Regions from separate parts of the Pantoea sp. B9002 genome, predicted to be linked through region 3. Evidence: predicted binding sites of a transcription regulator. Region 3 holds the regulator's gene; each other region holds the start of a gene.
The links. The regulator PhoB, encoded in region 3, activates phosphate uptake and scavenging genes when phosphate is short. The targets are predictions, from matches to a motif close to CTGTCATAAAACTGNCNNAT.
Positions count from the first base shown of each region.

Region 1: a site for PhoB is predicted at 1,288-1,307, ahead of pitA (inorganic phosphate transporter PitA). Genes of this name have one in related genera too.
Region 2: a site for PhoB is predicted at 1,315-1,334, ahead of pstS (phosphate ABC transporter substrate-binding protein PstS). Genes of this name have one in related genera too.

Region 1 is NZ_JACAPA010000036.1:89,098-92,355, reverse strand. It holds gene HX773_RS17630 (autotransporter outer membrane beta-barrel domain-containing protein) at 1-36, shown strand, start outside; gene HX773_RS17625 (NAD(P)/FAD-dependent oxidoreductase) at 33-1,217, opposite strand; gene pitA (inorganic phosphate transporter PitA) at 1,459-2,958, shown strand; gene uspB (universal stress protein UspB) at 3,017-3,258, opposite strand, start outside.
Region 2 is NZ_JACAPA010000052.1:31,052-34,309, reverse strand. It holds gene pstC (phosphate ABC transporter permease PstC) at 1-71, opposite strand, end outside; gene pstS (phosphate ABC transporter substrate-binding protein PstS) at 161-1,204, opposite strand; gene glmS (glutamine--fructose-6-phosphate transaminase (isomerizing)) at 1,382-3,211, opposite strand.
Region 3 is NZ_JACAPA010000011.1:63,591-66,848, reverse strand. It holds gene phoR (phosphate regulon sensor histidine kinase PhoR) at 1-1,207, opposite strand, end outside; gene phoB (phosphate response regulator transcription factor PhoB) at 1,228-1,917, opposite strand; gene sbcD (exonuclease subunit SbcD) at 2,115-3,258, shown strand, end outside.

The DNA.
Region 1 (3,258 bases), on a different contig from region 3:
TGGCAAACGCAGCTGGGCGTACAGATTGCCTTTTAAAGCGCCTGCGCGCACGCCCAGGCCGAGCTCCATGCCCACTGGAAGTTGTAACCGCCCAACCAGCCGGTAACGTCCACCACTTCGCCGATAAAGAAAAGTCCCGGCACATCGCGCGCTTCCATGGTTTTCGACGACAGCTGGGTGGTATCGACGCCGCCCAGCGTCACTTCGGCGGTGCGATAACCTTCGGTGCCGTTCGGCTGCACGCGCCATTGATGCAGCGTGCTGACCAGTTCGCCCTGCTGCTTGCTGTTCAGCTGCTTTAGCGTGACGTCGGGAATCTGCTTCAGCTCCTGCAGCACTTCCACCAAACGTTTTGGCAGAATCTTCGCCAGGCTGTTTTTCAGGCTGAGATTGGGGTGCGCCTCGCGCTGCACATGAATGAAATCATCCAGCGAGGTAGCGGGAGACAAATCAATGGTGACGAATTCGCCCGGTTGCCAATAGCTGGAGATTTGCAGTACTGCAGGACCCGACAAGCCGCGATGGGTAAATAGCATCGCTTCTTTAAATAATGTGCCGTCCTGAGCGGTGATGGTGGTGGGCAGCGCCACACCCGACAGCGTGTTGAGCTGTTCCAGCAGCGGTTTATGCAGCGTGAACGGCACCAAGGCAGCGCGAGTCGGGAACACTTTCAGGCCGAACTGTTCCGCCACTTTGTAGCCAAACGGCGTGGCGCCAAGGCCGGGCATCGAGAGCCCGCCGCTGGCGATCACCAGTTTTTCTGCCTGCACCGATGTGCCGTTCAGCTGCAATGTATAGCCATTATCATCGCGCTCGACGCTCAGCACTTCACTGCGCAGGCGCAGCGTCACCTGTCCGGCATCACACTCTTTTAATAGTAGATCGACAATCTGCTGCGCGGAGTCATCGCAGAATAATTGCCCGAGTGTTTTCTCGTGATACGCAATGCCGTGGCGATTGACCAGATCGATGAAATCCCACTGGTTGTAGCGTGCCAGCGCCGATTTGCAGAAATGCGGATTGTGCGACAGGTACGCCGCCGGTTCGGTGTGCATATTGGTGAAGTTGCAGCGACCGCCGCCCGACATCAAAATCTTGCGGCCCGCTTTTTTGCCGTTATCCAGCAGCAGCACGCGGCGACCCAATTGTCCCGCCTGCGCCGCGCAGAACATGCCGGCTGCGCCTGCACCAATAATGATAACGTCAAACTTTTCCACTGCTCTACCCGCCTTGCCCGAAAGGCGCTGATTGTAGGGATTTGCGGCTTTTAGCGCCAGCTTCAAAAAAATGCCGTAAATGTGTCATAATGTAACTTACTAATTTTAAGCTGTTTTCAGCTAAATCTATACGCTGCATTACAATTTTAAGACAATAAAGAGCTATATTTTTCTTTCATATCGCGCACGTTGTCGCAGATAATGCGCCGCGTTCATGTCCTCCCAAAATGGCGTAACGTTTATGCTACATCTGTTTGCTGGTCTCGACCTCAGTACCAGCCTGTTACTGATTCTTGCTCTGCTGTTTGTATTGTTTTACGAAGCAATCAACGGTTTTCACGACACTGCTAACGCGGTCGCGACTGTCATTTATACCCGTGCGATGCGGGCGCAACTGGCGGTTGTCATGGCGGGTGTTTTCAACTTCTTAGGTGTTTTGCTTGGTGGATTGAGCGTGGCGTATGCCATCGTTCACATGCTTCCGACCGATTTACTGTTGAATGTCGGTTCGGCCCACGGCCTCGCAATGGTCTTCTCCATGCTGCTGGCCGCGATTATCTGGAACCTTGGCACCTGGTATTTGGGTTTGCCGGCGTCCAGTTCTCACACATTGATTGGCGCCATCATCGGTATTGGTCTCACCAACGCCCTGATGACCGGCACCTCGGTGGTTGACGCGCTCAACCTGCCGAAAGTCATCAATATCTTCATGTCCCTGATTCTTTCACCGATTGTTGGTTTGGTGATCGCAGGCGGTCTGATCTTTATCCTGCGTCGCTACTGGAGCGGAACCACCAAACGTTCACGCATCCACATGACGCCAGCAGACCGTGAAAAAATTGATGGCAAGAAGAAGCCTCCGTTCTGGACGCGCATTGCCCTGATCGTTTCGGCGATTGGCGTGAGCTATTCACACGGCGCCAATGACGGGCAGAAAGGCATTGGCTTGATTATGCTGGTATTGATTGGCGTAGCGCCGGCCGGGTTTGTGGTGAACATGAATGCGTCTGGTTATGACATCACCCGCACCCGCGATGCCGTCAATCATCTGGAGCAGTATTATCAGCAACACAGCGAGTCGTTGACGCACATGATGCAACTGGCACCGCCAGTGGTACCAACGCCGGAAGAATCGCTGGGTGGCCCGCAGGAGTTCCATTGCGATAGCGGACGTGCGTTGCAGGCGATTGACCGTGCACAACTGCTGCTGACCAATCTGCAAAGCTACGATCAGCTTACGGTTGATCAACGTAACCAGATGCGTCGTTTGCTGCTGTGCGTCTCCGATACCGTGGATAAAATCGCTAAGCTGCCGGAAACCAGCGCGGATGATAAGCGCTTCCTCAACAAGCTGAAGAGCGATTTGCTCGGCACCGTTGAGTACGCACCGATCTGGATTATTGTTGCTGTGGCGCTGGCGCTCGGCATCGGTACCATGATTGGCTGGCGTCGTGTGGCCACCACCATTGGTGAGAAAATCGGTAAGAAAGGCATGACGTATGCGCAAGGTATGTCGGCGCAGGTGACAGCCGCAGTATCGATTGGCGTGGCCAGTTACACCGGTATGCCGGTTTCTACCACCCACATTCTGTCGTCATCGGTGGCCGGTACCATGCTGGTTGATGGCGGTGGATTGCAGAGTCGCACCATCAAAAATATCGCTATGGCGTGGGTGTTCACCTTGCCGGTGTGTATTTTGCTGTCGGGTTCGCTCTACTGGATTGCACTGAAACTGATCTAAGCAAAGCGCAGAAGTATTCCAGGGCGACAGCAATGTCGCCCTTTTTCATTGCCGTTTTTCATTGCCAGATCGCCATCGCAATCAAACTCACCACCACCAAAAAACAGAGCCCGCTGGTCAGCACAAACTGTCCGCGCACGCGCTCACAGCGGCGAATGAACTCGTCGTCATGATGATCGTGATAGCGCTTCTCCCAGATATAGCGCACCAGCCGCACCTGCTTACTCGGCTGCCCGTGCGACGTGAAGAAACCCGCGCCATCCACGTATTGATATAACAGCGGATCGCAACCGCGCAAAA
Region 2 (3,258 bases), on a different contig from region 3:
TTCACCAGCGCGCCGAAAATCATGTCGCCTTGTTTACCGGGGGCTTTGAACGTCGGCTTAGTGGCAGCCATAGAATTCTCTGTTCTCAGGGGGATGTCAGGGCGGCACGCAGGCCGCCCATTGGGGTTGGCCAACCGTCTCGGCTGGCCGGGTAAATCTGTTACTGGTACAGCGCTTTACCGGAGCTATCTTTGATGTTGGCTTTCCAGGCTGCACGAATCTGGTTAGCTACGCTTTCTGGCAGCGCGGCGTAATCCAAATCGGTTGCGGTTTTGCTGCCACCTTTGTAAGCCCAGTCGAAGAACTTCAGCACTTCGCTACCTTTCTCCGCATTCGCCTGATCTTTGTAAATCAGGATGAAGGTGGTTGAGGTGATCGGCCATGCTGCGTTGCCTTTCTGGAAGGTCAGATCCTGAGCAAAGGTTTTGCTCCAGTCAGCGCCTTTCGCGGCGTTGGCAAAGCTCTCTTCGCTTGGTGCGACCGCTTTACCGTCGGCATCAACCAGTTTGGTGTAGGTCAGGTTGTTCTGCTTGGCGTAAGCGTATTCCACATAGCCAATTGAACCCGGCAGACGCTGTACGAATGCGGCCACGCCGTCGTTACCTTTACCGCCCAGACCGGTCGGCCAGTTAACGGTGTTACCTTTACCGATTTTGCTGTTCCACTCTTCGTTCACTTTCGCCAGGTAGCTGGTGAAGACGAATGAAGTACCGGAACCGTCAGCGCGGCGAACCACGTTGATGTTGGAATCTGGCAGTTTCACGCCTGGGTTCAGTTTAGTGATCGCCGGGTCGTTCCACTTTTTGATGGTACCGAGGTAGATGTCGCCCACGGTTTTACCGTCGAGAGTCAGTTCACCTGATTTCACACCTGGGATGTTAACCGCCAGCACCACGCCACCGATGACGGTAGGGAACTGGAACAGGCCGTTTTTCTGCAGATCTTCTTCTTTCATTGGCGCATCAGACGCACCGAAATCGACGGTTTTCGCGATGATTTGCTTCACGCCGCCTGAAGAACCAATACCCTGATAGTTAACTTTGCTTCCGGTGGCTTGCTGGTACTCTGCTGCCCACTTGGCATAAACCGGCGCCGGGAATGTCCCGCCTGCGCCCGTCAGATCGGTTGCTGCAAAAGCAGATACCGCGCTTACTGCGACGGTGGCGGCAATGATTCGGGCTACGGTGCTACGCATCAGTGTCATGTTCCCTCCAGGGGATTCAAAAAAATCAGGCTCAATGCCTTTTTTAGTAGAAGTCAGTGATTGCTGCTGGAGGGAAAATAGGACAGTTTGATGACAGTGAAATGTACGAAATATGACAGTTATATGACAGCGTGCAGAAATGAAGCGGGCCCGTTGCGGGCCCACTCTTGTTACTGATTATTCAACGGTAACCGATTTCGCCAGGTTACGCGGCTGGTCAACGTCGGTGCCTTTAATCAGCGCCACGTGGTACGAGAGCAGCTGTAACGGCACGGTGTAGAAGATCGGTGCAATCACCTCTTCTACGTGCGGCAGAGAGATGATTTTCATGCCATCGCTGTCGCTAAAACCGGCATCCTGATCGGCAAACACATACAGCAAACCGCCGCGCGCGCGTACCTCTTCAATGTTGGATTTCAGCTTCTCCAGCAGTTCGTTGTTAGGCGCAACCACGATCACCGGCATATCGGCATCAATCAGCGCCAGCGGGCCGTGCTTCAGCTCGCCCGCCGCATAGGCTTCGGCGTGGATGTAGGAGATCTCTTTCAGCTTCAGCGCGCCTTCCATAGCGATTGGATACTGATCGCCACGGCCAAGGAACAGCGCATGATGTTTATCCGAGAAACCTTCCGCCAGGTTTTCGATCACTTTATCCTGCGCCAGCATCTGTTCAATGCGGCTCGGCAAGGCCTGCAGCGCGTGCACAATCTCATGCTCGGTTTCGGCTTTCATGCCGTGCAGACGACCCAGTTTCGCCACCAGCATCAGCAATACCGCCAACTGCGTGGTGAAGGCTTTGGTCGAAGCCACGCCAATTTCGGTACCGGCTTTGGTCATCAGCGCCAAATCTGACTCACGTACCAGCGATGAACCGGCTACGTTACAGATCGCCAGCGAACCGAGATAACCCAGCTCTTTCGACAGGCGCAGCGCCGCCAGCGTATCGGCGGTTTCACCCGATTGTGACAGCGTGATCAGCAGGCTATTTTTACGTACTGCAGATTTGCGATACCGGAATTCTGAAGCAATCTCCACATCACAAGGCAGGTTGGCCAGCGACTCAAACCAGTAACGCGAAACCATGCCGGAGTTGTATGAGGTACCGCAGGCGATGATCTGAATATGTTCAACCTGGCTCAGCAGCTTCTCAGCATCCGGGCCCAGCTCGCTGAGATCGACTTCGCCGTGATTAAAACGCCCGGTTAAGGTGTTTTTGATCGCATTCGGCTGCTCGTAAATCTCTTTCTGCATGTAGTGACGATAGATGCCTTTGTCGCCGGCATCGTATTGCGCGGTCGATTCGATTTCGGCGCGCTTAGCCGTTTTACCGTCACGATCGATAATGGTGACTTCGCGGCGGGTGATCTCAGCAATATCGCCCTCTTCCAGATAGATGAAGCGACGCGTCACTGGCAGCAGAGCCAGCTGATCGGAAGCAATAAAGTTTTCACCCACGCCACGGCCAATCACCAGCGGACTACCGGAACGCGCCGCCACCAGCAGCGAAGGGTCGCGGCTGTCCATGATCACCATGCCATATGCACCGCGCAGCTGCGGAATGACGCGCAGCACCACTTCACGCAGCGTGCCGCCCTGCTTCTGCTCCCAATGCACCAGATGCGCCACCACTTCGGTGTCGGTTTCTGAGGCAAAGTGATAGCCGCGCTCAAGCAACTGCGCGCGCAGCGGCTCATGGTTCTCAATGATGCCGTTGTGCACGATGATGATGTGCTCGGAAACGTGCGGATGCGCATTGGCCTCCGACGGTTCACCGTGTGTCGCCCAGCGCGTGTGTGCGATACCGGTGCCGCCAATCAGCGGCTGCTGCTCTGCGGCTTCCGCCAGGTTCTGCACTTTACCCAGACGACGCAGGCGCGTCATATGGCCCTGACGATCGACCACCGCCAGTCCTGCAGAGTCATAACCGCGATACTCAAGACGACGCAAACCTTCCAGCAGAATTTCTGCGATGTCACGCTGCGCTACTGCACCAACAATTCCACACATAGTAATTTCCTGACTTCATGGCTTTCGGCCATTGCGTTGTCATCTGA
Region 3 (3,258 bases):
CGTTGTGATGGCCCAGCGCGTGCTTCACGATCGCCAGCCCCAATCCGCTGCCGCCGGTGGCGCGCGAACGTGCTTTATCCACGCGGTAGAAACGCTCAGTGAGGCGTGGCAGATGCTGCTCGCTGATGCCCGGCCCGTCATCGCACACCTTAAACTGCGCGCCTTGTTTGGTGCGCAGCCAGCTGATGTCGATGCGTGTGCCATCCGGCGTGTGATTTACCGCGTTGTAAACCAGGTTGGAAATGGCGCTACGCAGCTGCTCATCATTGCCGAACACTTTCAGATGCGGATCGGTATGAAAATGGATGGTGTGACGTCCCTGACTCAGCGTTTCCGCTTCACGCTGCAACAGCATCAGCATGCCCGGCACATCCACCGTCTCTTTAAGATCGATGGCTGGCGCCGCTTCGATACGCGACAAGGTCAGCAGCTGCTTTACCAGGCTGTCCATGCGGCGCGTCTGCTCTTGCATGGTATGCAACGCCTTGCTGCGCGTGCGCTCGTTCATCACCGAGTCATCCATCATTTCCAGATAACCCTGCAACACCGTTAACGGCGTGCGCAGTTCATGACTGACGTTGGCAAAGAAGTTGCGTCGCGCGCCTTCCAGCTGGTGCATCTGGGTGACATCACGCGCCACCATCAGCCACTGACCTTCGCTGTAAGGCATCACGCGGAATTCCATATGATGCTGATTATTGAGGATCTGCGTCAGCGGCATATCGAATTTGCGCTGGCGGATATAGCGGGAAAATTCAGGATAACGCAGTAAATTGAGGATGTTCTGACCGTTATCTTCCGGCCAGCGCAAGCCAAGATGCTGCTGCGCCAAACCGTTGCACCAGAAAATGGTGCCCTCTTCGGTGGTCAGCACCACCGCATCCGGCAGCGATTCTGCCCCGCTGCGGAAACGTTTGATCAGATTGCCCAGCTCGCGGCGGCGACGCCGGTTGCGCAACTGCATCTGATACAGGCCGTAAAACAGCGGTTCCCAGCTGCCGCGTCCGGTGGGCGGCGTCATTGAACGATCGACCCACAGCCAGTGCGACAGACGCATCAGATTTCTGAAGTGCCAGAACATCACGCCGGTCACCGCAATCAGCAGCAGCCACGGCAGATATCCGAACAACAGACCCAACACCAGCGCAGGTAAACAGACCAGCGCCAGCTCGGTCAACAATCTCTTCCAGGAGAGTCGTTCCAGCACGGTAAAAACTCCGTTTACGTTTAGTAGCGGGCAGAGAAACGATACCCTGTTCCGCGCACGGTTTGAACCATGCGATCGTGGCCGGTCAATTCCAGCGCTTTACGTAAACGGCGAATATGCACATCGACGGTGCGATCTTCGACATACACATTGGTGCCCCAAACGTGGTTCAGCAGCTGCTCGCGGCTGTACACGCGTTCCGGGTGCGTCATAAAGAAGTGCAGCAGTTTGTACTCGGTCGGCCCCATCTCCAGCGGCGTGGTTTCCGACATCACGCGATGTGAGGAAGGATCCAGGCTCAGGCCCTGCATCTCAATCACCTCTTCCACCGCCATCGGTGAAATACGGCGCATCACCGCTTTGATGCGCGCCATCAGCTCTTTCGGTGAGAATGGCTTGGTGATGTAATCATCCGCGCCCACTTCCAGACCGCGCACGCGATCCTCCTCTTCACCGCGCGCCGTCAGCATCATCACCGGGATGTCGCGCGTCATGGCTTCACGCTTCAAATGCTTAATAAACTGAATCCCGCTGCCGCCGGGCAACATCCAGTCCAGCAGAATCAAATCAGGCCAGGGTTCGATCAGCTTACCAATCGCGCTGTCATAATCTTCCGCCTCAATAGGCTGGTAATCATTCTGTTCCAGCACGAAACATAACATTTCACGGATGGGAGCTTCGTCTTCCACAACCAAAATGCGCTTAGCCATTGTAACTCCTGCTAGTGTGACACCGTGTCACTGGGATTTGCGGCGCCATTATGCGTCAGTTTTGTGACACTTTTATGAAAACACCGCCCTAAGATAGATAGATAAAAAACAGAAATGTGACAATAAAAATCTGCTTTTTTTCTTTGTGATCTTAAGTGGTTATAATTCGCCTTCGCTAAACAGAGCACGGAGCAAACATGCGCATCATTCACACCGCTGACTGGCATCTCGGTCAGTTCTTTTACAGCAAAAGTCGCGCACGGGAACATCAGGCGTTTCTCGACTGGCTGCTGGATCAGATTGTGCAGCATCAGGTGGATGCGCTGATTATCGCAGGCGACCTGTTTGATACCGGTTCGCCGCCGAGCTACGCGCGTGAAATGTTTAACCGTTTTGTGGTGGCGCTGCAGCCAAGCGGCTGCCAATTGGTGGTGCTGGCGGGCAATCACGACTCGGTGGCGACGCTGAATGAATCGCGCGAGCTGCTGGCCTGCCTGAATACGCAGGTAATCACCAGCGCCACGCCGCAGGGCGAACAGCAGGTATTAACCCTGAAGCAGCGCGATGGCGCGCCGGGTGCGCTGCTGTGCGCCATTCCTTATCTGCGTCCGCGCGACATTCTGCGCAGCCAGGCCGGACAATCCGGCCGCGAGAAGCAGATCTCGCTGCTGGAGGCGATCGAACAGCATTATCAGCACTGTTTTGCTGCCGCGCAGGCGCAGCGCGATGCGCAGCAAAACACGCTGCCGATCATCGCCACCGGCCATCTCACCACCGTTGGCGTGACTAAAAGCGATTCGGTGCGCGACATCTATATCGGCACGCTGGATGCCTTCCCGGCGCAGGCGTTTCCGCCCGCCGATTACATCGCGCTCGGTCACATCCATCGCGCCCAGCGCATCGCCAACAGCGAGCACATTCGTTACAGCGGCTCGCCGATTCCGCTCAGTTTTGATGAGCTTGGCCGCGAGAAAAGCGTCTTCCTGCTGGAATTCAGCGCCACGCTCGAAACCGTTACGCCGCTGACCATTCCGCACTTCCAGCCGATGCAGATGCTGAAAGGCTCGATGGCGGAGATTGAACATCAGCTGGCGCAGTTCAGCGAAAGTGCCAGCGAGCAGCCAACCTGGCTGGATATTGAGATCACCACGCAGGAATACCTCAGCGATCTGCAACGCCGCATTGAAGCGCTCACCGAAAACCTGCCGGTCGAAGTGCTGCTGGTGCGCCGCAGTCGTGAACAGCGCCAGCGCAGCCTCGAACGGCTGGAGAACGAAACTCTAAGCGAATTAAAAGTGGAAGAAGTGTTTGCCCGCCGACTGGCGCAGGAAGATCAGCTGG